One region of the Micrococcus sp. IITD107 genome, then DNA from elsewhere that is predicted to be linked to it. Evidence: riboswitches for the same ligand, from Rfam matches in the RefSeq annotation. Region 1 holds a riboswitch; each other region holds the start of a gene.
What was found. Region 1 has a riboswitch for S-adenosylmethionine ahead of ACEXHE_RS08765 (flavin reductase family protein). Riboswitches for the same ligand answer to the same signal wherever they lie in the genome.

Region 1 (5,821 bases):
CTGAGCCGGTGCGCGTCCAGTTCTCGAACGGGGTGGTGGTGAAGTGGCTGGAGGGGTAGATCATCCGGCGGCCGTCCCAGATCTTGACCACCACCGAGGACAGGGTGATCTCCTCGATCGTGCCGAAGGTGTCCTCCATGTCCACCACATCGCCCACGCGGATGGCGTCGGTGAAGGCCAGCTGCACGCCGGCGAAGACGTTGGTCAGGGTGGACTGCACGGCCAGGCCGGCCACCACGGAGAGCACACCGGCTGAGGCCAGCAGGCCGGCGCCGACCGCCCGCACGGAGGGGATGGCCAGCAGGATGGCGGCCACCGCGATCACGATGATCACCGCGTTGAGGATCCGCCGCAGCAGCATGGTCTGGGTGCGGATCTTGCGGTCCCGGCGGTCGTCCACTCCGGCCGCCTGGTACTTGACCAGCAGCCGTTCCTCCACGATCCGCACCACGCGCAGGGCCAGCCACCCCAGGGCAGCCACCACCCCGGCCAACAGCAGGAACCGCACAGCGTCGAACCAGGGCTCACCCTCGGCCGTCAGTCCCAGGGCCACCCGGGCGGCCAGCAGCGCCAGGGCCGTCATCACGGGGATCCGCACCCGCCGGATCTGCTGGCGCAGTTCGGGCCGGCGGCGCAGCACCACGTTGAGCACCAGGGCCACCACGGCCACCAGGGCGATGGCCGCGGCCACCCCGATCAGCATGTTGACCAGGATCCCCAGCACGGGGCCCATCGCCTCCACGGTGCCCTCAGCGGACTCCTGCACCGGGTCAGGGACGGCCTCCTCCACGGGACCGGTGGGATCGGGCCCGGGTTCGGCGAGGGCCACCGGGGCCAGGAGGGACTGAACAGGTGGGGTCAGCAGGGGCATGACCCCAGTCTGACACCGTTCACTCACCGCTCCCTGGACAGGTGGAGAATGGAGACTGAGTCACTCTCACCCGTCTCAGCACCGTCTCCGGAAGGACCCCATGCTCTCCCTCACCGATCTGCGCGGCCAGGACGTCGATCCCCTCTCCGTGCTGCCCCGGGCCGAACTGGATGTGAGCTCCGCGGTGGAGACCGTCCGCCCGATCCTGGACCAGGTCCGTGACGGCGGCGTCCAGGCGGTGCTGGACCTGGGAGAGCGTTTCGACGGTGTCCGCCCTCCCTCCCTGCGGGTGCCGGCTGAGGCGCTGGAGCGTGCGCTGGAGCAGCTGGACCCCACGGTCCGTGCGGCCTTGGAGGAGTCCATCAGCCGTGCCCGCCGCGTGCACAGCGCCCAGATGCCGGAGGACTCCACGGTCGAGCTGGGCGAGGGGGCCGTCGTCGTGAACCGCTGGGTGCCGGTGAACCGGGTGGGTCTCTATGTCCCCGGAGGCCGCGCCGTGTACCCCTCCTCGGTGGTGATGAATGTGGTGCCGGCCCAGGCCGCTGGTGTGGCCTCGCTGGCGGTGGCCTCACCCCCGCAGGCCGAGCACGGCGGGCTGCCGCACCCGGTCATCCTGGCCGCCTGTGCCCTGCTGGGTGTGGACGAGGTGTACGCGGCCGGCGGCGCCCAGGCGGTGGCCATGTTCGCGTACGGCGTGAGGGACGACGACGGCACGCAGGTCTGCGCCCCGGTGGACCTGGTGACAGGTCCGGGCAATGTGTATGTGGCCGCGGCCAAGAGGGCGCTGCTGGGGACCATCGGGATCGACGCCGAGGCCGGGCCCACGGAGATCGCCGTGCTGGCTGATGCCACCGCGGACGCCGCCTGGGTGGCCGCGGACCTGATCAGCCAGGCTGAGCACGACCCCCTGGCCGCCTCCGTGCTGATCACCACCTCCCCGGAGCTGGCGGCGGACGTGGTCCGGCAGATCGAGCAGCAGGTGCCCGGCGCGGCCCAGGAGGAGCGGATCCGCCAGGCCCTGGGTGGGGAGCAGTCCGGGATCCTGGTGGTCTCGGACCTGGACACCGCGATCACCGTGGCGGACGCCTACGCCGCCGAGCACCTGGAGGTGCACACCGAGAACGCCGCTGAGGTGGCGGACCGGATCTCCAACGCCGGCGCGGTGTTCGTGGGCGGGCACTCCCCCGTCCCGCTGGGCGACTACTCCTCCGGGTCCAACCACGTGCTGCCCACCGGCGGCTCAGCACGGTTCTCCTCCGGACTGAACACGGTGACGTTCCTGCGCCTGCAGCAGCAGATCCGCTATGCGGAGACCGGACTGAAGGAGCTCGCGGACAACATCTCCGCCCTGGCCGACTCCGAGGGCCTGCCCGCCCACGGCGCGGCCGTGCGGCTGCGGTTCAGCTGAGTGTGACGTTCTGTGGCGTGAAGGCGGCCCCCGTTTCCGGCACCGCGTTCCGGCATGTGGACGGGGCTTTGACCTGCCCCGGGCCGCTGTCCTAGCGTCATACCCAGAATCACGAGTCCCCGCCGATGCAGCCCTGGCTGGCGGGACGGCAACCCTCTCACGCAGTAGTGGGGTGCTCCAGGTGATGATTCGGTCGCTCGGACCACCCCGGGTGACAAGTACAGCGTCACTGAGTCCAGCGGTCCCGTCCGGGCCGCCGGACAGCCCGGACGGGACCGCTCAGCTGAGCAGAATCGCCCTGGCACAGCCGCGCACGTTCAGGAAGGCCTGACCATGACCGCCTTGGCCACTCACGAGTCCACCGCACTGGAGACGGACACCGTCCTCTGCACCGACCTCTCCGCGCTCTCCCTGCGCAACGCGTTCTCCCATTTCCCCTCCGGCGTTGCCGCCCTGGCCGGCTATGCCGACGGCGTCAAGGAGGGGCTCGTGGCCTCCTCCTTCACCGTGGGCGTCTCCCTCGACCCGCCGCTGGTCTCCTTCGCCGTCCAGAACTCCTCCCGCACCTGGCCTCGGCTGCGCCGCGCCGAACGGATCGGCGTCTCCGTGCTGGCCGAGGGGCATGACCAGGTCTGCCGCCAGATGGCCAGCAAGGACGGAGACCGGTTCGCCGGACTCGGCCTGCAGGTCACCGAGGACGGCGCCGTGCTGCTGGAGGGGGCCGCCCTCTGGCTGGAGACCTCCGTCTACGCCGAGCTGCCGGCCGGGGACCACCAGATGGTGCTGCTGCAGGTCCACGGCGTCTCGGACCAGTCCGGCGAGCACGAGCCGCTGGTGTTCCACCGCTCGGCCTTCCGCAACCTGCGCACGGCCGAAGGCAACCAGTGACGAATCAGTAGGACGTCCTGCATCTTTCCCAGCGACCTCCCAGCTGGCTCCAGGCCCACTCCCACACCCGACTCCTACAGTGGTGACTACCTCATCAAGGTGCGAGTGATGACATAGAGGCCCCGGGCCCGGCGAGAATGCGTTCCCCTCACGCAGCCGGCCCGGGGTCTCTCACTGTCTGCCGCCAGGGCACCGAGACACCTGTGCCTGGCCGCTGACTACGATGTCGGAGATGACTCCTCCACCTCCTGCTTCCAGAACCCCGTCCGGCCCCGTCCGCCTGGACGCCTGGCTGTGGGGCGTGCGCATGTACAAGACACGCTCTGCCGCCACCGCCGCGGTCCGTGCCGGCCACGTCCGAGTCAACGGCGCCCCGGTCAAGGCCGCACAGTCTGTGACGGTGGGAGACACCATCCGCCTGCGCCAACCCGGCCGGGAACGGATCCTGGAGGTGACCGGACTGCTCTCCAAACGGGTGGGAGCACCGGAGGCGGTCCGGCACTACATCGACCACTCACCACCGCCTGTCCCCCGGGAGATGATGGCCGTCCCGGTGCGGGAGCGCGGGGCGGGGCGTCCCACCAAACGCGACCGTCGGCAGATGGATCGGTTGCGCGGACGGGACTCCGAACCACCCCTGTGAGAGCAGACGGGTGAACTCTGGGCGAACTCCGTGTCTGCTCTTTTCGGACGGTGTCCAATCACTGAGGAAGCCAGTACCATCGATCTCGAAGTTGTAGTAGCTGTCCGTCTTGAAGCGGTCCACCAGCCGGCCCCCCGGGCCTGTCGGAGTCGTGCAAGCGGTGCAACACATCGCTTCATCCCGCCGGAACACCGGTGGGCGACACCGAATGAAAGGGGCCATCATGGCTACCGGTACCGTCAAGTGGTTCAACGCTGAGAAGGGCTACGGCTTCATCTCTCCGGACGACAACTCCGCTGACATCTTCGTGCACTTCTCCGCCATCGAGGGCTCCGGCTTCAAGGAGCTGCAGGAGGACCAGAAGGTCGAGTTCGAGTCGCAGCAGGGCCCCAAGGGCCTGCAGGCCGCCTCGGTCCGCCCTCTCTGATCTGACTCGACCGCCCGGCTCGCTCTGAGCCGGCACCGGCACACCACGGCCGCTCACCCACCCGGGTGAGCGGCCGTCGTCGTAGTATCCCTGTCCGCCAGAGCACATTAGGGTGGATCCATGGAATTCAGGTATCTCGGCAACAGCGGACTGAAGATCTCAGAGATCATCTACGGCAACTGGCTCACCCACGCCTCCCAGGTGGAGAACGAGATCGCCCACCAGTGCGTGGCCACCGCCCTGGAGCAGGGCATCACCACCTTCGACACGGCGGACACCTACGCCAACACCCAGGCCGAAGTGGTGCTGGGCGAGGCCTTGAAGGGGCAGCGCCGCGAGTCCCTGGAGGTGTTCACCAAGGTCTACTTCCCCACCGGCCCCAAGGGCCCCAATGACACGGGGCTGTCCCGCAAGCACATCATGGAGTCGATCAACGGCTCGCTGCAGCGCCTGCAGATGGACTACGTGGACCTCTACCAGGCCCACCGCTATGACGTGGAGACCCCGCTGGAGGAGACCATGCAGGCCTTCGCCGATGTGGTGCGTGCCGGCAAGGCCCTGTACATCGGCGTCTCCGAATGGCCGGCGGACAAGATCCGGGAGGCCCATGGGATGGCCCGGCAGCTGGGCATCCAGCTGATCTCGAACCAGCCCCAGTACTCCATGCTCTGGCGGGTGATCGAGCCCGAGGTGGTGCCGACCTGTGAGGACCTGGGCGTCTCCCAGATCGTGTGGTCGCCCATGGCCGAAGGCGTGCTGACCGGCAAGTACCTGCCCGGCCAGGAGCCGCCGGCCGGATCCCGCGCCACCGACGAGAAGGGCGGCGGGAAGAAGATGATCGCCGGCTGGATGCGCGACGAGGTCCTCACCGCCGTGCAGAAGCTCAAGCCCGTGGCGGACAACGTGGGCTGCACCATGGGTCAGCTGGCCATCGCCTGGGTGCTGAAGAACCCCAATGTGGCCGGCGCGCTGGTGGGCGCCTCGCGTCCGGAGCAGCTGGTCGAGAACGTCAAGGCCTCCGGCCTGTACCTGGACGACTCGACCATGGCGGCCGTGGATGCCGCCGTGGGCCACATCGTCACCGACGATCCGAGCAAGGTGGCCGTGCCGGAGGGGCGTCTGACCTGAGGCCCTGGTCACATTCGCTCACATGAGACCTTGCCGAGACGCCAGATCACAGTAAGATAACTCTTACGCCGGTGCTGTCCGTTCCGCTGGACGGAGCGGGCAGCACGGGGCCAACCCTGCAGAGGGACTCCGGCTGATCAGGGGGAGATCATGCCACGCGTCGACTCGACCGTGTCACCCAGCCCCAGCCGAGCGAGCGCGATTCGAGCGCAGTCATCCCCCAGGACCTCTCCTCGCCGCACCGCCTCCGCCCTGACCGGTGCCGCCCTGCTCTGCTCCGCCCTGGTCACCGGCGCCCTCCCGGCCGCGGCCGACACCCTGCCTGAGCCCTCCCCCTCACCGTCCGAGAGCATCACCCCCACCACGGCCCCGCCCCTGGTGAGCTGCCCGGGTCTGCTGGTGATCAGCGGCCGCACCGAATCCGCGCGAGTGGAGGTCGGCGACGCCTCAGTGACC
Region 2 (5,821 bases), on a different contig from region 1:
CGCGCACCGGCCAGCCCGTGCTGGAGGTGACCGTGGGCCGGGAGCTGAGCTCCGTCGTCGTGGTCCTGCGGGGAGGCGCCCCCGTGCCGGAGGGGACCCGCCGGCCCGTGGTGCTGCTGCGCGGGGACATGGACGCGCTGCCGGTGACCGAGGAGACCGGGCTGGACTATGCGCCCGAGGTGCCCGGGACCATGCACGCCTGCGGACACGACCTGCACACCGCCGGGCTCTACGGCGCGCTGGCCTGGCTGGGACAGCGCCGGGAGGAGCTGGTGGCCGATGTGGTGGGCATGTTCCAGCCGGGGGAGGAGACCGATGGCGGCGCGAAGCGGATGATCGAGGAGGGGCTGCTCGAGGCCGCCGGGCAGCCCGTGGACACCGCCTACGCGATCCACGTGTACTCCGCCAAGTACCCGCACGGCATGCTGGTCAGCCGCCCCGGTCCCATCCAGGCCGGCTGTGATGACCTGATCGTCACGGTGCAGGGCAACGGCGGGCACGGCTCGGTGCCGCACCTGGCCCAGGACCCGGTTCCGGTGGCGGCCGAGATGGTGATGGCGCTGCAGTCGCTGGTGACCCGGCAGTTCGACGCGTTCGACCCCGTGGTGGCCACCGTGGGTCACCTGACCGCGGGGACGGCGGCGAACATCATCCCGGACACCGCCACCCTGGGGATCACCCTGCGCACGTTCTCGGCGGAGTCGCGGGAGCGGCTGATCCCGGCGGTGGAGCGGATGGCCCACGGGATCGCCGCCGCCCACGGGATGACTGCGGACGTGCGGCCTGACTGCGAGTTCCCGGTCACCGTGAACGACCCCGCCGCGGTGGAGTTCGCCCGCGAGGTGATCGAGGACCTGTACGGGCCGGAGTCCTACCTGGACCTTCCGGAGGCCGAGCCGGGCAGCGAGGACTTCTCCGAGGTGCTCCAGCGCGTGCCCGGGGCCTACATCCTGCTGGGTGCGGTGCCGGAGGGGCAGGACCCGGAGACGGCCGAGAGCAACCACTCACCCCGGGCCGTGTTCGACGACGCTGTGCTGCCCCGCGCCGTGGAGGTGCTGGCCGAACTGGCCCTGCGCACCCCCGCCGTGCAGGACCCGGACCAGGCCGCCGGGACAGACGCCTGATCAGTCCCGGCTCACGGTGAACGTGGCCACCCCGTGGGCCACCGGATCTCCGTCCTGGGTGGAGACTTCTTCCTCCACCATCACCAGCTTCCCGCCGCGCTTGCGCACCTCGGCAGTGGCCGTCAGGGTGTCTCCGACCCGGCCAGGGTTCAGGTAGGTGACGGCGAGCTGGGCGGTGGCGGTCTTCTCGCTCTCCTCCAGCCCGTCCCGCACAGCCTCGCCCATGGCGGCGTCCAGCAGCGTGGCGACCAGCCCTCCCTGGACACCCCCGTCTGCGTCACACGACGCCATGTGACGGCGCTCTCCGTCCCGTGCCGCCTAGTCTGACCGCATCACCATCCAGAGCGGCTGAGAGACCTGGCTCCGTGACGCCGCAGCAACCCGTGGGGCCTCCCCGACGGGTGCTACCGCCAGGACCGATGGAGACCCGGTCCCGCATCGCCCGGCCTTGAGCCGCGTCGGCGGGCACCGCGATTCGTCGGTGTGACCGAGAGGACCGCCGCATGTGCACCGCCTACACCGCCCTGTCCGCCCGCTTCCAGCCGCTCTTCGACCAGATCGCGGCCGGATCGCTGGAACGGGACCTGGAGCGCCGGTTGCCGTTCGAGGAGGTGCGGATGCTGGACGAGGCCGGGTTCGGAGCCCTCCGCGTCCCCGTGGCCCAGGGCGGGGCGGGTGCGAGCATCGAGGACTTCATCCGCCTGCTGATCGACCTGGCTGAGGCGGATTCGAACATCGCCCACCTGTACCGCTCCCACGCCGGCTTCGTGGAGTCCCTCCGCTTCCTTCCCGACGACGTCCAGGCCACCTGGTATGCACGGGTCCTGGCCGGTGTCACGGTGGGGAACGCGTCCACCGAGAAGGGCGGGAACCGTCTGGGGACGCTCAACACAGTGCTGCGGCCCACCGAGGACGGGTGGACGCTGAACGGCCGGAAGTTCTACGCCACCGGCTCGATCTTCTCCGACTACACCCGGGTCTCCGCGGCGGTGCAGGACGCAGACGGGACGGTGCAGCCCGGACGCCGGTTCGCCCTGGTGCCCACCGATGCGGACGGCGTCACCCTGGAGGACGACTGGGACGGGTTCGGGCAGAAGCTGACCGGCACCGGCACCGCCGTGTTCGATCAGGTCCAGCTCCCGGAGGACGCCGTGCTGGGCCGCACCGTGGGGACCCCGGAGGCCATTCATGAGGCAGGGTTCTTCCAGCTGGTGCTGCTGGCGGTGCTGGCCGGGATCGCCCGGGCGGCCCGCCGGGACGCCGCCGCTACGGTGGCCGGCCGGGCGCGCACGTTCAACACCGGCTCCGGCTTGCCGTTCCGGGAGGATCCGCTCATCCAGGAGGCCACCGGCCGGATCGCGGCCTCGGCCTTCTCCGCCGAGGCCACGGTGCTGCACGCGGCCCGTGCCTTCGACGACGCCCTGGCGGCGGCCGCCGCCACCGGAGCTGACCGCTTCGGCCACCAGGGTGAGGTGCCCCGGGAGCTGCATCTGGCGGAGGTCGCCGTAGAGCACGCCCAGGTGACCGTGCCGGAGCTGGCCCTGCGTGCGGCCCAGGACCTGTTCCTGACGGTGGGCGCCTCGGCCACTTCCACGTCCAAGGGGCTGGACCGCCACTGGCGCAACGCCCAGACGGTGGCCACCCACAACCCGATCGCCTTCCGCGCCCGGGCCCTGGGGGACTACTGGATCAACGGCACCCTGCCGGAGGGGCTGAACGCCATCGGTGACGCAGCCCCCTCCCCGGCGGCGGGGGCGGTCAGCCCCGGCCGGTGAAGTTCGGCTTGCGCTTCTCCTGGAAGGCGGCGAACCCCTCGGAGTAGTCGGCGGTGCCGCAGAGGTCGCCCTGGGTCCGGTTCTCCTTCTCCACCGAGTCCCACAGGCCCATCCGCTCGTCGCGGACCTGGGCCACCAGGGCGCGAGAGGCCAGGAACGCCTGCGTGGCGCCCTGGGCCGCGGCGGCGGCCTTGGTCCGGGTGAACTCCAGCAGCTCATCGGCCGGAACGGACCGGGAGAACAGCCCGGAGCGCACAGCCTCGTCGCCGCTCATCAGCTCCGCGGTGTAGATCAGGTCCAGGGTGCGGTGGGCGCCCAGCCGTTCGGTGAACAGCGCGTGCCCGCCGGAGTCCAGGGTGGCGCCCAGGTTGGCGAACGGGGAGCCGATCTTGGCGGTGTCTGCCACGTAGACCACGTCGGTGGCGATGGCCAGGCCCAGGCCCACGCCCAGGCAGGCACCCTGCACGGCGGCGAAGGTCGGTGCCGGGAAGTCGGCCATCTGCCGCAGCACGGGGGTGACCTTCTGCGCCAGGTAGTCGTAGGCGTCGTCCGTGGCGGGGGTGACGTTGGAGATGTCCCGGCCGGCGCAGAACCCGCGGCCCTCGCCGCGCAGCAGCAGCGCCCGCACGGAGCCCTCCTGGGCCTTCGCCGCGGCCTCGGTGTAGGCGGCGGCGAGGTCGGCCAGGGCCTGCTCGTCCAGCGAGTTCATCTTTTGCGGGGCGTTCAGGGTCACCTCGGCCACGGAGTCCGCCGGGCCGGTGTAGGTCAGCTCGATCATGGGATCAGTCCCTTCAGGAGAGGATCAGGCGTCGAAGTCGACGACCAGTTCCTTGGAGGTCGGGCGGGTCTGGCAGGTCAGCACGTAGCCGCGCTCCACCTCGTCCTTCTCCAGGGCGTAGTTCTCCTCCATCTCGAACTCACCCTTGACCACCTTGGCCCGGCAGGTGCCGCACACGCCGCCGGCGCAGGCGAACGGGGTGTCCGGGCGCACGCGCAGGGCGGCGTTGAGCACCGTCTCGTGGGCGGAGACCGGGGACTCGATCGAGGAGGAGAGCCCGTCCAGACGGAACTCGATGGTGTAGTTCTCACCGGAAGGGTCGGCCACCACGGCACGGCCCTGCTGGCCCTGCGGGCGATCGGGCTGACCGGTGGTGAACAGCTCGAAGCGGATCTTGTCCTCCGGGACGCCGCGCTTGGCCAGGGTGTCCCGGCACATCTGCACCAGCTCGAACGGGCCGCACAGGAACCATTCGTCGGCCTCGGTCACCCGCACCACATGGTTCAGCAGCTCGTCCAGCTTGTCCTGGTCGATCCGCCCGGACATCAGGGGGCTGATCCGCTGCTCGCGGGAGAGCACGTGGTGCACGGCCAGACGCGAGGGGTACTTGTCCTTCAGATCGCCCAGGTCCTCGGAGAACATCACGTCCATCGCGGAGCGGTTGGCGTAGACCAGGTCGAAGGTGGAGGTGTTCGAGGCGCGCAGCACGGCCTTGGCGATCGACATGATCGGGGTGATGCCCGAGCCGGCGGCGAAGGCGACCAGGTGGACGTTGGCCTTGCCAGCCACCTCCTTCTCAGCCAGCTTCTCGGCGTCGTTCATGGAGGTCACATTGACCTTGGAGGTGAACGCGCCCTGCGGGTTCATCACCTCCATGCGGTCTCCGGCCTTGAGGTTCTCGTTGGCCCAGGTGGAGAACAGCCCGCCCAGGTCCTTCTTGATGGCCACACGGATCTCACCGGGCTTCGGGTCGGTGCAGATCGAGTAGGACCGGCGCACCTCCTGGCCGTCGATCTGGGCGCGCAGCGCCACGTACTGGCCGGGCACGTAGTCGTAGTCGTCCTGCAGCTGCTCGGGGATGGCGAAGGCCACCTCCACGGAGTCGGCGGTCAGGCGCCGGACCTCGGCGACCTCGAGCTCGTTGAACGTGGCACGGCGGCGGCCGGTGGTCTCTGTGGTCTCAGTCATCAGTGCACCTTGAAGTAGTCGAAGGGTTCCAGGCAGTCCTGGCAGGTGTACAGCGCCTTGCAGGCAGTGGAGCCGAACCGGGTCAGCTCCTGGGTCTTGAGCGAATGGCAGCGCGGGCACTTCACGGCCAGCCCCATCCGCACCGGTCCGGCCGCGGCCTTCCCGGTGGGCGGAGCGATCCCGTACTCGTTGAGCTTGCGCTTGCCGTCCTCGGTCATCCAGTCGGTGGTCCAGGCCGGCTGCAGCACCAGCTCCACCTCCACCTGGTCCCAGCCCTCGGCCTTCAGAGCGGAGCTCACATCATCGGTGATGGTCTCCATGGCCGGGCAGCCGGAATAGGTGGGGGTGATCACGACGACGGCCCGGTCGCCTTCCACGCGGGCGTCCCGCAGGATGCCCAGGTCGGCGATCGAGAGCACGGGGATCTCCGGGTCGTTCACCCGGGCCGCGGCGTCCCAGACGCGAGCGGCATCCGGGTCCTGCGGGCGCAGCTCGTGGTGGGGGACCTCAGCGTCCGGCGAGCCGGACGCCTCCGGTGCGGGGCCGTCGTCGGGAAGGCCTTGCGACCGGCGCAGCTGGGCGGTGCGCCGGTCCATCTCCTGGGCGCCCAGGATCTGCTCGGTGATGTCACCCAGGACCTCGCGGGAGTCCCGGACGGGGCGGGGGCTGGAGCTCATGGTGGTCATCTCACTGGATCAGGGCGCTCAGGGGATGTGGACAGGACAGGTCAGGTCAGAACGGGACAGCTCACCACGTGGCGCCGGGATGCTGGCGCGCGAGCACCTGCATCTCGGTGAGGATGTGACCGCGGTGCTCGGAGAACTCGCCCGAACGGTCACCGCCCCAGGCGCCGTCCACGGCGGGCACGCGCAGCTCGGCCTCGGCCAGGATCGCCTCGATCCGGCGGTCGAAGTCCTCACGCAGGGAGGAGGGCAGCACGGCGATCCCCTGCTCGG
Region 3 (5,821 bases), on a different contig from region 1:
GGAAGTGCGGGTCCGCGTCGTCGTACATCACCGGGTGAGCCATGGGCACCAGTGTGGCCCCACCGCCGGCGGACCGTGAACAGTCCGTCAGCGATGGGGCCGGGGTTCGGCCGTCAGGGCCGGGTCAGGGCCGGGTCAGGGCCAGATCAGTTCTGGACCGAGCCCAGGCGGTATGAACGTCCCGGGGCGGTGCCGTTGACCTCCCAGTCGCCCAACAGTCGGGCGCGATAGATCAGCGGGTTGTGCTGGGCCAGCACGCGGGCGTTGCGCCAGTGCCGGTCCAGACCGCGGCTGCCGCTGACCGCGGAGGCGCCGCCGACCTCGAACAGGGCGGTGGCCGCGCCCAGCACGGTCTTGGCGATGACCTGCTGGGCCTGGTAGACGCGGACGTACAGGGCGTCGACCACGTCCTCGGGCAGCTGCAGGCCCACGGCGCCCAGCGAGCCCTCGCGTTCCAGCACACCGCCGAGGGCGGCGACCACGGAGTCGAAGGCCGCCCTGGCGGCGAACGCGGCCGAAGACAGCTCGCCCACGACCTGCAGCACCTGGGCGTCGTCGCGGGGCAGCTCGGCGGCACCGTGGGAGAAGCTGCGACGGCGCCCGCGGACGTACTCGGCGGCGTCGCGCACGATGGCTTCCCCAATCCCGGTCAGGGCGGCCAGGTGCAGGAACTGCCAAGCCGCCTGACCGGTGGCCACGCGGGTTCCGTCGTCGAGCCCGCCGTCGAAGACCTCTTCCTCCGCGACGGGCGTGCTCTCGAAGACGGTGGTGCCGGAGGCGGTGAGCTGCTGGCCGAAGCCGTCCCAGTCGTCCAGCAGGGTCACGCCCGGCGCGTCAGCCGCCACGATCGCGGCGGTCTCCTCGCCCTCAGCGTCCACCGCCGCGACGATGATCCAGTCGGCGTACAGCGTGCCGGTCGAGTAGTACTTCGTGCCGTTCAGCCGCCAGGTGCCCTCCGCATCGCGGGTCAGCGTAGTGGTGCCCTCCCCCACCGCGTTGTTGATCTCGGTGATGGCATTCCCGACGACGGCGCCCTCCGCAATCCGGCGCAGCCAGCGCTCGCGGTAGGCCGGGTTCGGGTGGCCCAGCACGGACTCCTGGTTGATCAGGTGTGCACGCAGTGCCTGGACGATGCTGGAGTCGGCACGGGCCAGCTCCACGATCAGCTCGGCCTGTTCGGCGAAGGACAGTCCTGCCCCGCCGTACTCGGTCGGCACGCGCAGGGAGGTGAAGCCGGCCGCGGCCAGTCGGCGCACGACCTCCGGGTCGATCACGTGGTCGGCTTCGCGCTCCACCGCGGTGGCGGCGATGCCGGCGAACTCCGGGGCCAGGCGTTCGCGGAGTGCGGCCAGCTTCTCAGAGCCGGCGTTCGCGGTCTTGATGGTCTGGGTGGTCTCGGTCTGAGCGGTCATCATGCTCCCTGAGTGGTCTGAGCGGCGGCGGCTGCGGCGTTCGGGTCGGAGTTGCGGGCGGTGGAGTGGAACGGCGGGGTGATGCCGTTGATCCGGTAGTTTCCCACCGCCTGGACGCGGTAGATCAGCGGGGTGTGGCTGGCGATCGTGCGGGCGTTGAGCCAGTGGCGGTGCAGGTGCTTTCCGGTGTCGACTGTGGAGGCACCGCCGGACTCGAAAATCTGGTTGGTCGCCTGAAGGATCAGCTCGGAGACCACCGCGGTGGTCTCCGACAGGGCAATGTTCGCCTCGGTGTGGGCCTGGATGACCACCGGGTCCTCCAGGTCGGTGTGGCCGCCGACGGCGCGGAAGGACTTCTCCGCCACGGCGGCCGCCCCGGCCACGGCGAACCGGGCCACCGAGACCTTGGCCGATACCGCGCCGATGACCTCGTGCACCAGGGGGTCCTGAGCGGGGGTCTCGGCGGCGGCGTGGTTGTACGTCCGTCGGCGCTCGCGCACGAACTGGGTGATCTGGTGCAACGCGTTCTGACCGATCCCGGTCTGGGTGGCGGCCAGGACGATCCACAGCACGGTGTAGGCCAGCACTCCCGTAGGGGTGTCGAACTCCTGGAGCCGGTGGGGGTAGACCGGCACGTCGTCGAAGGTGGTGGTGCCTGAGGCGGTTAGGCGCTGACCAAATCCGGACCAGTCATCGATCCGGCGCACACCGGGGTCGGTGGCGTCGACGATGGTGAAGTAGACGGCGTCGTCGTCGCCGTTCTGGCCCGGCTGGGTGGCGGTCACCAGCAGGTAGTCGGCGAACAGTGCCCCAGTGGAGTAGAACTTGTCCCCGGTGATGTGGGCCAGCGGGGTCGGTCCCTCGGCGGCGGGAGCTGCCGCCGGGTCGACGGGGGTCCAGATGACCGGTCGCTTGCCAGCAGACGGGGGAAGCTCGACCAGGGCATTGCCGAAGATCTTGCCCTCGGCGACCTGGCCGATCCACCAGTCCGAGACCTCGCCCTGCGACTCGGCCTCGTGCTGCTCGGTGAACATGTAGTGCCCGTGCAGGGCCTGAGGCAGGTTGGAGTCGGCGGCAGCTAGATCCACCAACAGCAGGGCCAGCTGAGGCAGGCTCGCCCCGATGCCACCACGCTCGTGGGAGAGGCGGACCCGGGTGAAGCCGCTCTGGCGCAGCAGCTCGATGGCGTCGAACGCCAAGGTGTGGTCCTGTTCGCGCTGGTCGGAACCTGCAGCGATCGCGGCGAAGACCGGGGCGAAGTGGGCGGTGAGCTGCTCGTCGGTGGGAGCGTTCTCCCCCACGGCCTGGCGCAGCTGCTCGAAGGTGGCGGACGCCGCGCTGACGGTAGCGGCATCGGTGGACGCGTCGGGTTGATGCAGTAAAGTCACGGAGCTGACCTTCCGGTGGATCAGCGCACCGCAGGACCAGCGGGACAGTTCACGAGCAGGCCGGAAGACGAGTCAGTCGGGTGCCCACGGGAGCGCCGTACTTGCCGGTCACGTTCGTGCCGACCGAATCATCACCTGGAGCACCCCGCTACAGCGAGAGGGTTGCTGTCCGGCCAGCCAGGGCTTCGCACCGGAACTCGTGATTCTGTGCCTGACCCTAGGCGCGCCCGGCGAGGGGTGTCCAGTGGGCCCCGTCACGGGCCGTCATGTTCGCCGCGTCCTCCGCGGGGACGCGCTCAGCGCAGGTCGAACAGGTCCCGCAGCTCGTCCAGCGACCCCGGCACCACCGAGTAGTGCGCCCAGCGCCCGCGCTGCTCCCGGGTGAGCAGCCCAGCTTCCACGAGCTTCTTCAGGTGGTGAGAGACAGTGGGCTGGGAGAGCCCGACGTCGGCCCCCAGGTCACAGGAGCAGACCTCGCCACAGCCTCGGCTCGCCAGATGCGAGAGCAGCTGGAGCCGGGACGGATCCGCCAGCGCCTTGAGCTTGACGCTGAGCCGTTCGGCATCGGGCCGCCCCAGCGGCGTCCTGCCCAGGCAACAGCCGCCCTCCGAGGACCTCTCGTCAGCTGCTTCGTCACCTGCGCAGCACGGAGGCGGACCCTTCAGCGGAAGATGCGTGGCCGTCGTCGTGGTGGTCATCACCTCACCATACATTGACGACCATCAATATGTCAGGCATCCTGAACCTGCCCCGCTCCCGCCGACCGAAGGCCCACCAGATGACCACCGCACCACCGCAGCCTGCGCCCACGGACACCCCGGTGGCCGCACGGATGTCCTTCCTCGACCGTTACCTGGCGGTCTGGATCCTGCTCGCCATGGGCGCCGGACTGGCGCTGGGCGCCCTGATCCCCGGTCTGGACCAGGCGCTGGAGTCGGTCCAGGTGATGGGGATGTCCCTGCCGATCGCCGTCGGTCTGCTGGTGATGATGTACCCCGTGCTGGCCAAGGTGAGGTACGACCAGACCCACCGCGTGACCGGGGACAGGCGACTGCTGGCCCTGTCCCTGGTGCTGAACTGGATCATCGGCCCGGCACTGATGTTCGCCCTGGCCTGGGCGTTCCTGCCGGACCACCCGGAGTACCGGACCGGGCTGATCATCGTGGGGCTGGCCCGGTGCATCGCCATGGTGCTGATCTGGAACGACCTCGCCTGCGGGGACCGGGAGGCCGCGGCCGTGCTGGTGTTCATCAACTCGGTGTTCCAGGTGATCGCGTTCTCCGGGCTGGGCTGGTTCTACCTGCAGGTGCTGCCGGGCTGGCTGGGACTGCCCACCACCGGCGTGGACTTCAGCGTCTGGGCGATCTTCCTCTCGGTGCTGGTGTTCCTGGGCATCCCGCTGCTGGCCGGGTTCCTCACCCGCACGGTCGGTGAGCGCGCGAAGGGACGGACCTGGTACGAGGAGCGGTTCCTGCCGCGGATCGGCCCGTGGGCGCTGTACGGACTGCTGTTCACCATCGTCACCCTCTTCGCCCTGCAGGGGGACGCGATCCTCTCCCAGCCGCTGGACGTCGCCCGGATCGCCATCCCGCTGGTGGTCTACTTCGTGGTGATGTTCCTGGGTTCGCTGCTGCTCTCCCGCGCCGTCGGTCTGGACTACGCCCGCTCCACCACGGTGGCCTTCACCGCCTCGGGCAACAACTTCGAGCTGGCCATCGCGGTCTCCATCGCCACGTTCGGCGTGACCTCGGGCCAGGCGCTGGCCGGCGTGGTCGGTCCCCTGATCGAGGTGCCGATCTTGATTGGGCTGGTCTACGTGGCGATCTGGCTGGCACCGAAGCTGTTCCCCGGCGACCCGAGCATGCCGGACCGGGCGCCCGCAGTCTCCGCCTCCACCGCCACCACCGACTCCGGAAAGGACATCCGATGAACCCCTTAGTCCTGTTCATCTGCAATTCCAACGCCGGCAAGTCCCAGATGGCCGGCGCCCTGATGCGGCAGCAGGCCGCCGAGCGGGGGATGGACGTGGAGGTGCACACCGCCGGCGCCCGGATCTCTCCGGGCAATCCGGACGGCACCACTCTGAACACCGAGGCGGCGGCCTCCCTCAAGGCGGTCGGGGCCTCGTTGGACGGCGAGCACCCCAAGCACATCGACCCGGAGATCCTGCGCTGCGCAGACCGTGTGATCGTGGTCGGTCCGGCCCAGGTGGAGCCGGTGGATGGGATGAGGGCCGAGATCGAGGTCTGGGGCACCGACGAGCCGAGCCTGCGGGGGATCGAGGGCCAGGAACGGATGACGATGATCCGGGACGAGATCTCCCGTCGCGTGTCCGGACTGCTGGACGAGTTCGACACCCGCCCCACCGTCCTGTTCGTCTGCGTGCACAACGCGGGCCGTTCGCAGATGGCCGCCGGCTACCTGCAGCATCTGGCCGGCGACCGCATCCAGGTGCTCTCGGCCGGATCCGCCCCGGCCGCGTCGGTCAACCCCTCGGCCGTGGCGGTGATGGCCGAGGAGGGGATCGACATCTCCGCCGAGCAGCCCAAGGTCCTCACCACGGACTCGGTGCGCGCCTCGGACGTGGTCATCACCATGGGCTGCGGGGACACCTGCCCGATCTTCCCGGGCAAGCGGTACGAGGACTGGGAGCTGGACGACCCGGCCGGCCAGGGCGTGGAGGCCACCCGCCTCATCCGCGACGACATCAAGTCCCGCATCCAGCGCCTCATCGCCGAGCTGGACGCCACCGCCCCACAGCCATGATCACGTGCGCGCCACCTCGGCTCCGGCCCGGCGTGTCGCCACAGTTGGCGTGCACGTGATCACCGTTGGGCCGGTGGGCAGGGTGTTTCCCGACGACGGCGCTCGGCTCAGGCGGGCGCCTCGCCATAGTGGGGCTCGGCTCGCTTGACCATGCCCATGACCCACATGGTCACGGGCGAGAGGATGATCTCCACGGCGGACTTGAACAGGAAGCCGACCAGGACGTAGTTCAGGAAGTCGGGCAGGCCGGTGATC
Region 4 (5,821 bases), on a different contig from region 1:
AAAGTCCACCCTGACCAAGGCCATCATTGGGCTGCTCTCGGGTAGCGGTCGTGTCACCGGCGGCACTCTGACCTTCGACGGTCAAGACCTGGTGAACGCCTCCACTGCGGAGTTCCGCAGGGTCCGGGGAACCAGGATCGGGTTGGTGCCTCAGGACCCTGGGGCCTCGCTCGACCCGGTCCGCACCATCGGATATCAACTCACCGAGGTGTTTCGCATTCACCCGCAGAAGGAGCTGCGATCCAAGGAATCCCAGCTTGCCGAAGCTGCACGCCTGCTGGACTTGGTGGGCATCGACCGTCCTGAGCAGCGCCTGCGTCAGTTCCCCCACGAGCTGTCGGGCGGACTGAAGCAGCGTGTGCTGATCGCCATGGCCTTCGCGCTCAAGCCCGATCTGCTGATTGCCGATGAGCCGACCTCGGCCCTCGACGTCACCGTGCAGAAGCGTGTGCTGGAGGTCTTTGACCGGTTGGCCAAACAGACCGGTACAGCGGTGCTGTTCGTGACTCATGATCTGGCGCTGGCCACGGACCATGCCAGCCGAATTGTGGTGTTGCAAAACGGTCGCATTGTGGAGGACCGTGATGTCCGGGCCATCGCGACCGACCCGCAGCATGAGTACACCAAGCTGCTCGTTGATGCTGCAGGGCAGCGCACACCGGCCGATGATCTCCTGGAGCGCGCTCTGGCCGCCGCCGGGATCAAGGATCCGGTGCCGGATCTGGAGGCTCAGCTGTTGCCCGCTGTGGAAGTCCACGGACTGACCAAGGTCTTCGGCACGGGCGAGGCGGCACGGCGCGCCGTCGACGATGTGTCCTTCTCGGTGCCCGCGGGAACGACTTTCTCTTTGGTGGGAGAGTCCGGCTCGGGCAAGTCCACCACGGCACGACTGATCTTGCGACTGCTGCACCAGGACGCGGGAACCGTGCACGTCCACGGTCAGGACGTCAGCGACCTGACAGGTCGGCAGCGGCGTGACCTCTGGAAAGACCTGCAGTTGGTCTACCAGAACCCCGATTCTGCGCTCGACCCTCGGATGAGCATCGAGAAGATCGTCTCCGAACCCCTGGACAACCATCGGATCGGCACCCGCGCGGAACGCAAGGCGAAGGTCGCCGAACTCCTGGAGCAGGTCAACCTGCCTCCTCGGGTGGCAGCCGCTCGGCCGGCTGAACTCTCCGGAGGGCAGCGTCAACGCGTCGCAATCGCTCGAGCCCTGGTTCTGGGTGCCCGCACCATCGTGTTGGATGAAGCGCTCTCGGCTCTGGACGTACTCACCCAAGCGCAGGTCCTGGACCTACTTGATGCGCTGCAGCGTGATTTGGGCTTGACGTACATCTTCATCTCCCACGACCTGCACATCGTGGAGCAGATCTCCGACCGCGTCGGTGTCATGCAGGCCGGCCGCCTTGTGGAGAGCGGAACCGTGCGCGAGATCTTTGACTCTCCTCGCGAGCACTACACCCAGGCGCTGCTAGCAGCGAACCCCGGGAACCTGCTGCGCGAGCTCACCCCGGTCCACTAGGAGGACACAGCTCATGACGAACCACTCCACTACCGCCACAGGCGGTGCACAGGGGACTCGCCCGCGACTGATCATCAACGCTTTCCTCATGAATACTGGCAGCCACATCCAGGGCGGCCAGTGGCGACGCCCGGAAGCCCAACAGCACCGATTCAATGAGCTGAGCATGTGGCAGGAGCTGGCGCGGGAACTTGAAGACGCCAAGTTTGACGCAATGTTCTTCGCCGACGTCGTCGGCCTCTATGGGAATCACGACGGCGGATGGGCTGAGCACCTGCGCCATGGACTGCAGATTCCCTCGAACGACCCGGTCGTGCTGCTCTCTGCGCTGGCGGCGACGACGGAGAACATCGGCCTGGCCGCCACCAGCTCGATCATCCAGTCCCACCCCTTCCAGTTCGCCCGTCAGATGTCGACCTTGGACCATCTTTCCGGCGGCCGGGTGGGATGGAACATTGTGACGTCGGCCCTGGAAAACTCCCATCGGAACTTCGGTGCAGCTGGTCTGGAGAAGCACGATGACCGCTACGCCTGGGCTGATGAATACATGGACGTGGTCTACAAGCTCTGGGAAGGATCCTGGGACGACGGGGCACTGCTGCAGGACAAGGCCGGAAGTGTCTTCTCCGACCCAGAGCGGGTTGCCAAGATCCACCACCAGGGTGTTCGCTACTCTGTCGAAGGGCCGCACCTGTCCAGCCCTTCCCCGCAGCGGACCCCTCTACTGTTTCAGGCTGGAGCCTCCCCGCGAGGCCAGGAGTTCTGTGCCACACACGCCGAAGCCACGTTCACGGCGCTGGTGGATCCTTCCCATGCGGCCGAGTACACCGCCAAGGTGCGGGACCGTGCCGAATCCTTAGGCCGCGCGCGCGACAGCATCAAGTTCCTCCAAGGCTTCCACATCATCGTGGGGTCCACGGAGGCAGAAGTGCAGCGCAAGAGTGATGACCTGGAGCAGACTCTGGACATGGACTCCCTGTTGAGCCACATAGGAGGAAACCTCGGAGTGGACTTCGGCGGGCTCCCCTTGGACACCAAAATGAAGGACCTCACCACCGAGGGCGGCCAAGGACACTTGGCGGCTGTCCGCCGTGCGGCGAATACCGAGGACCCCACACTGGAGGACTTCGTGCGCTACCGGTCCATCAACAACCGACTGGCCGGAACACCCGAGCAGATCGCCGATGTCTTGGAACAGTGGCAAGACGCAGGCATCGATGGCATCAACATCATCAATTCCACTCTGCCCGGCACATATACCGACATCATCCAGGGGCTACTGCCCGAACTGAGACGCCGGGGGCTTGCGCAAGTTGAGTACGCGCCGGGCACACTGCGCCAGAAGCTCACCGGACAAGGCGACCGTTTGCCCGAGGGCCACCCCGGAGCAACATACCGCGGCGCGTTCGTTGAGTACTCCGCAGCAGCCACTGAACGCCCCCGGGAGCAGACTGAAGTGGAACCACTTCCCGTCGGCTCATGAAGGGAGTTCACCTGAGGCACCTGTCATGGGACGACACTTGGTTCGACCCGGTGCCCGCGGTGTGCTCGAATGAACCACGTACCCATCACGAGCGGCCGAGAGACCTGGATCGTTGACGCCGCAGCAACCCCCGCATGGACGGATCGGTGCTACTGCCAGGACCGATGGAAGGAGCATCATCGTGCCTGAATCCACTTTCCCCACCACCGCCTCCGGTCAGCGGGAGATCCTCTTCAACGCCTTCGACATGAACTGCGTGGCCCACCAGTCACCGGGTCTGTGGCGTCACCCGGAGGACAAGTCGCGCACCTACAACACCCTGGGCTACTGGACCAACCTGGCCCAGACCCTGGAGCGTGGCCTATTCGATGGACTGTTCATCGCCGACGTGCTCGGTCCCTATGACGTCTACGGCAACTCGGACGAGGCGACTCTAAAGGCCGGCACCCAGGTGCCCACCAATGACCCGATCCTCGTGGTGCCACCGATGGCCGCCGTCACCGAGAACCTCACCTTCGGCGTCACCGCCGGAACCGCCTACGAGCACCCTTACTCCTTCGCCCGCCGTCTGGCCACGCTGGACCACCTCACCGAGGGCCGCGTGGGCTGGAACGTGGTGACCGGCTACCTGCCCTCGGCAGCCCGCAACTTCGGTCACGACGACCAGATGGAGCACGACGAGCGCTACAACCACGCCGACGAGTACCTCGATGTGGTCTATAAGCTGCTCGAGGGCTCCTGGGAGGACGACGCCGTCGTCGAGGACCGTGAGAACGGTGTCTTCATTGACCCGACCAAGGTCCACCGCATCGAGCACGAGGGCAAGTACTTCAAGACCCCCGGCATTGCCTTCACCGAGCCCAGCAAGCAGCGCACCCCGGTGATCTACCAGGCCGGTGCCTCCACCCGTGGCCGCGCCTTCGCCGGCAAGCACGCTGAGGCCGTGTTCATCAACCCGCCGACCCCGGACCTGATCAAGGCCACCACCACCAAGCTGCGCCAGGCTGCGGTGGAGGCAGGTCGCGACCCGTACGACATCCGGATCATGTCCATGCAGACCATCGTCACCGGTGCCACCGACGAGGAGGCGCAGGCCAAGTACGAAGAGCTGGCCAGCTACACCGACGTCGAGGGCGGCCTGGTGCTGATGAGCGGCTGGATGGGCATCGACCTGTCTCAGTTCGACCTGGATGAGCCGCTGGGCGACGTGGAGTCCAACGCGATCCAGTCGACCATCGAGACCTTCAAGAAGGCATCCGGCGACGACGAGAACCCCTGGACCGTGCGTCGCATCGCCGAGTGGTGCGGTGTGGGCGGCTTCGGCCCGGTGATCATCGGCTCCGGTGAAACTGTGGCTCGCCGCCTGGCCGAGATCCAGGACGAGACCGACATCGACGGCTTCAACCTGGCCTACCACATCACCCCGGGCACCTTTGAGGACATCGTGGAGTACGTGGTGCCGGAGCTGCAGAAGCTCGGCCGCTACAAGACCGAGTACCGCGAGGGCACCATGCGCAACAAGCTCTTCGGCAAGGGTGACCACTTGCCGGAGAACCACTACGGCGCCCGGTTCGCCCTGAGGAACCGCAGGCCGGTGGGCTGAGCGGACACGGCCCGTTCCGGAGGGGCTCCGGAAGGGCCCCCGACGACGGCACCCCAGGTTCCCTGCGCAGGGAACCTGGGGTGCCGTCATCGTGAGAGGTGAGCGGGGGCTCACCGGGCGGGCGCGTGGCCCACGGGGAGCCGTGGCTCAGTAGCGGGTGAGTCCGCCGCCCTCGTTCTCGAGGGACTGCGAGGGGTCGGACACAGCGTCCTTGCCTGCGGTGGTCTTCTCTGAGCCGGCCGTGACGTTGCCCTTGGTCGGATCTGCGTCGCCGGCGTCCTTCTCGGAGCCGTCCTTGACCTCGTTGACCTTGTCCGTCACTTTGTCCGTCACATCCTTCGCGGTGGTGGAGACCTTGTCCGCCACCAAGGGGGCCTTGGTCTTCATGGTCTCTGTGGCCTCATGGACCTTCTGCTGCGTCTTGGGGTCCTGCCAGAAGCTCTTGGCGTTGTTGCTCATCTTCTCCAGGTTGCGGCGGCCTTCCTGGCTGCCCAGCAGGTAGCCGAGCGCGGCGCCGATGCCGAGGGTGATCAGTCGCATGGTGTGTCTCCTAATCGTGGCGGGGACTCAGGGGGACTCCGCCTGTGGGGTGTCCTCTGTTGAGTCTTCTCCGGATGCCGCCGCCGGTCAACTTGTTCCCAGCGAACGCCCAGGGAACTCGTGCTTCACATCACGTCGTAGCGGCTGCGCACGATCTGGTAAGCGCCATAGCGCATCAGGCCGATCCCCAGCGCCCCGAGGGCGATCTCGCCGAACGGCTGTGCCTGGGACAGGGCACGACGACGCCCAGCGAGTGGGCCATCAGGGTGGCGGTCAGCGACTGGGTGGACTCGGTGGAGTAGCTGCTGCCGCCGAACCCATAGGTGCCGAAGACTACGGTGAGCGCGGAGAACACGACTGCTTGGCCCAGGGCCTTGCCGCGGGCCTTCCAACGGTCGGCGCGGTCTGAACCCCTGCCGGATCCGGTGGAGGACCCGTTCGGGACCAGGGCCTGCAGGAGGTTCCACAGGACCAGCGCCGCGCAGCCCAGCAGGCAGAACCAGATGAGCACCATCCCCCAGGGCACCCCGGCCACGGTCTGGGCGGCGGGGGCCGTGGTGGTGGCTCCGTCCTTCACCGCTTCCGTGGTGCGGCGGCCTTGTCGGAGAGGCTGTGGTCCAGGGGATCAGAGTGCCAGACTGTCGGGGTGAACGGTGCAGACAGAGCGGAC

Region 2: another riboswitch for S-adenosylmethionine. It lies ahead of ACEXHE_RS12715 (acyl-CoA dehydrogenase family protein); the one in region 1 lies ahead of ACEXHE_RS08765 (flavin reductase family protein).
Region 3: another riboswitch for S-adenosylmethionine. It lies ahead of ACEXHE_RS07705 (acyl-CoA dehydrogenase); the one in region 1 lies ahead of ACEXHE_RS08765 (flavin reductase family protein).
Region 4: another riboswitch for S-adenosylmethionine. It lies ahead of ACEXHE_RS08205 (LLM class flavin-dependent oxidoreductase); the one in region 1 lies ahead of ACEXHE_RS08765 (flavin reductase family protein).

Annotation. Positions count from the first base shown of each region.
Region 1 covers NZ_JBHFFN010000004.1:96,895-102,715, forward strand. The annotation lists gene ACEXHE_RS08755 (mechanosensitive ion channel family protein) at 1-871, opposite strand, end outside; gene hisD (histidinol dehydrogenase) at 972-2,279, shown strand; SAM riboswitch class IV at 2,387-2,506, shown strand; gene ACEXHE_RS08765 (flavin reductase family protein) at 2,613-3,167, shown strand; gene ACEXHE_RS08770 (RNA-binding S4 domain-containing protein) at 3,400-3,810, shown strand; gene ACEXHE_RS08775 (cold-shock protein) at 4,034-4,237, shown strand; gene ACEXHE_RS08780 (aldo/keto reductase family protein) at 4,358-5,365, shown strand; gene ACEXHE_RS08785 (Ig-like domain-containing protein) at 5,537-5,821, shown strand, end outside.
Region 2 covers NZ_JBHFFN010000009.1:61,230-67,050, forward strand. The annotation lists gene ACEXHE_RS12705 (M20 family metallopeptidase) at 1-1,124, shown strand, start outside; gene ACEXHE_RS12710 (PaaI family thioesterase) at 1,125-1,415, opposite strand; SAM riboswitch class I at 1,457-1,550, shown strand; gene ACEXHE_RS12715 (acyl-CoA dehydrogenase family protein) at 1,628-2,899, shown strand; gene ACEXHE_RS12720 (enoyl-CoA hydratase/isomerase family protein) at 2,883-3,677, opposite strand; gene paaE (1,2-phenylacetyl-CoA epoxidase subunit PaaE) at 3,702-4,865, opposite strand; gene paaD (1,2-phenylacetyl-CoA epoxidase subunit PaaD) at 4,865-5,461, opposite strand; gene paaC (1,2-phenylacetyl-CoA epoxidase subunit PaaC) at 5,613-5,821, opposite strand, start outside.
Region 3 covers NZ_JBHFFN010000003.1:155,726-161,546, forward strand. The annotation lists gene ACEXHE_RS07695 (hypothetical protein) at 1-43, opposite strand, end outside; gene ACEXHE_RS07700 (acyl-CoA dehydrogenase family protein) at 147-1,412, opposite strand; gene ACEXHE_RS07705 (acyl-CoA dehydrogenase) at 1,412-2,800, opposite strand; SAM riboswitch class IV at 2,893-3,005, opposite strand; gene ACEXHE_RS07710 (helix-turn-helix transcriptional regulator) at 3,097-3,498, opposite strand; gene arsB (ACR3 family arsenite efflux transporter) at 3,579-4,730, shown strand; partial or broken gene ACEXHE_RS07720 (low molecular weight phosphatase family protein) at 4,727-5,017, shown strand; gene ACEXHE_RS07725 (arsenate reductase ArsC) at 5,102-5,566, shown strand; gene ACEXHE_RS07730 (queuosine precursor transporter) at 5,674-5,821, opposite strand, start outside.
Region 4 covers NZ_JBHFFN010000003.1:262,271-268,091, reverse strand. The annotation lists gene ACEXHE_RS08215 (dipeptide ABC transporter ATP-binding protein) at 1-1,525, shown strand, start outside; gene ACEXHE_RS08210 (LLM class flavin-dependent oxidoreductase) at 1,614-3,008, shown strand; SAM riboswitch class I at 3,088-3,179, shown strand; gene ACEXHE_RS08205 (LLM class flavin-dependent oxidoreductase) at 3,190-4,611, shown strand; gene ACEXHE_RS08200 (YtxH domain-containing protein) at 4,759-5,151, opposite strand; gene ACEXHE_RS08195 (hypothetical protein) at 5,277-5,336, opposite strand; gene ACEXHE_RS08190 (hypothetical protein) at 5,327-5,728, opposite strand.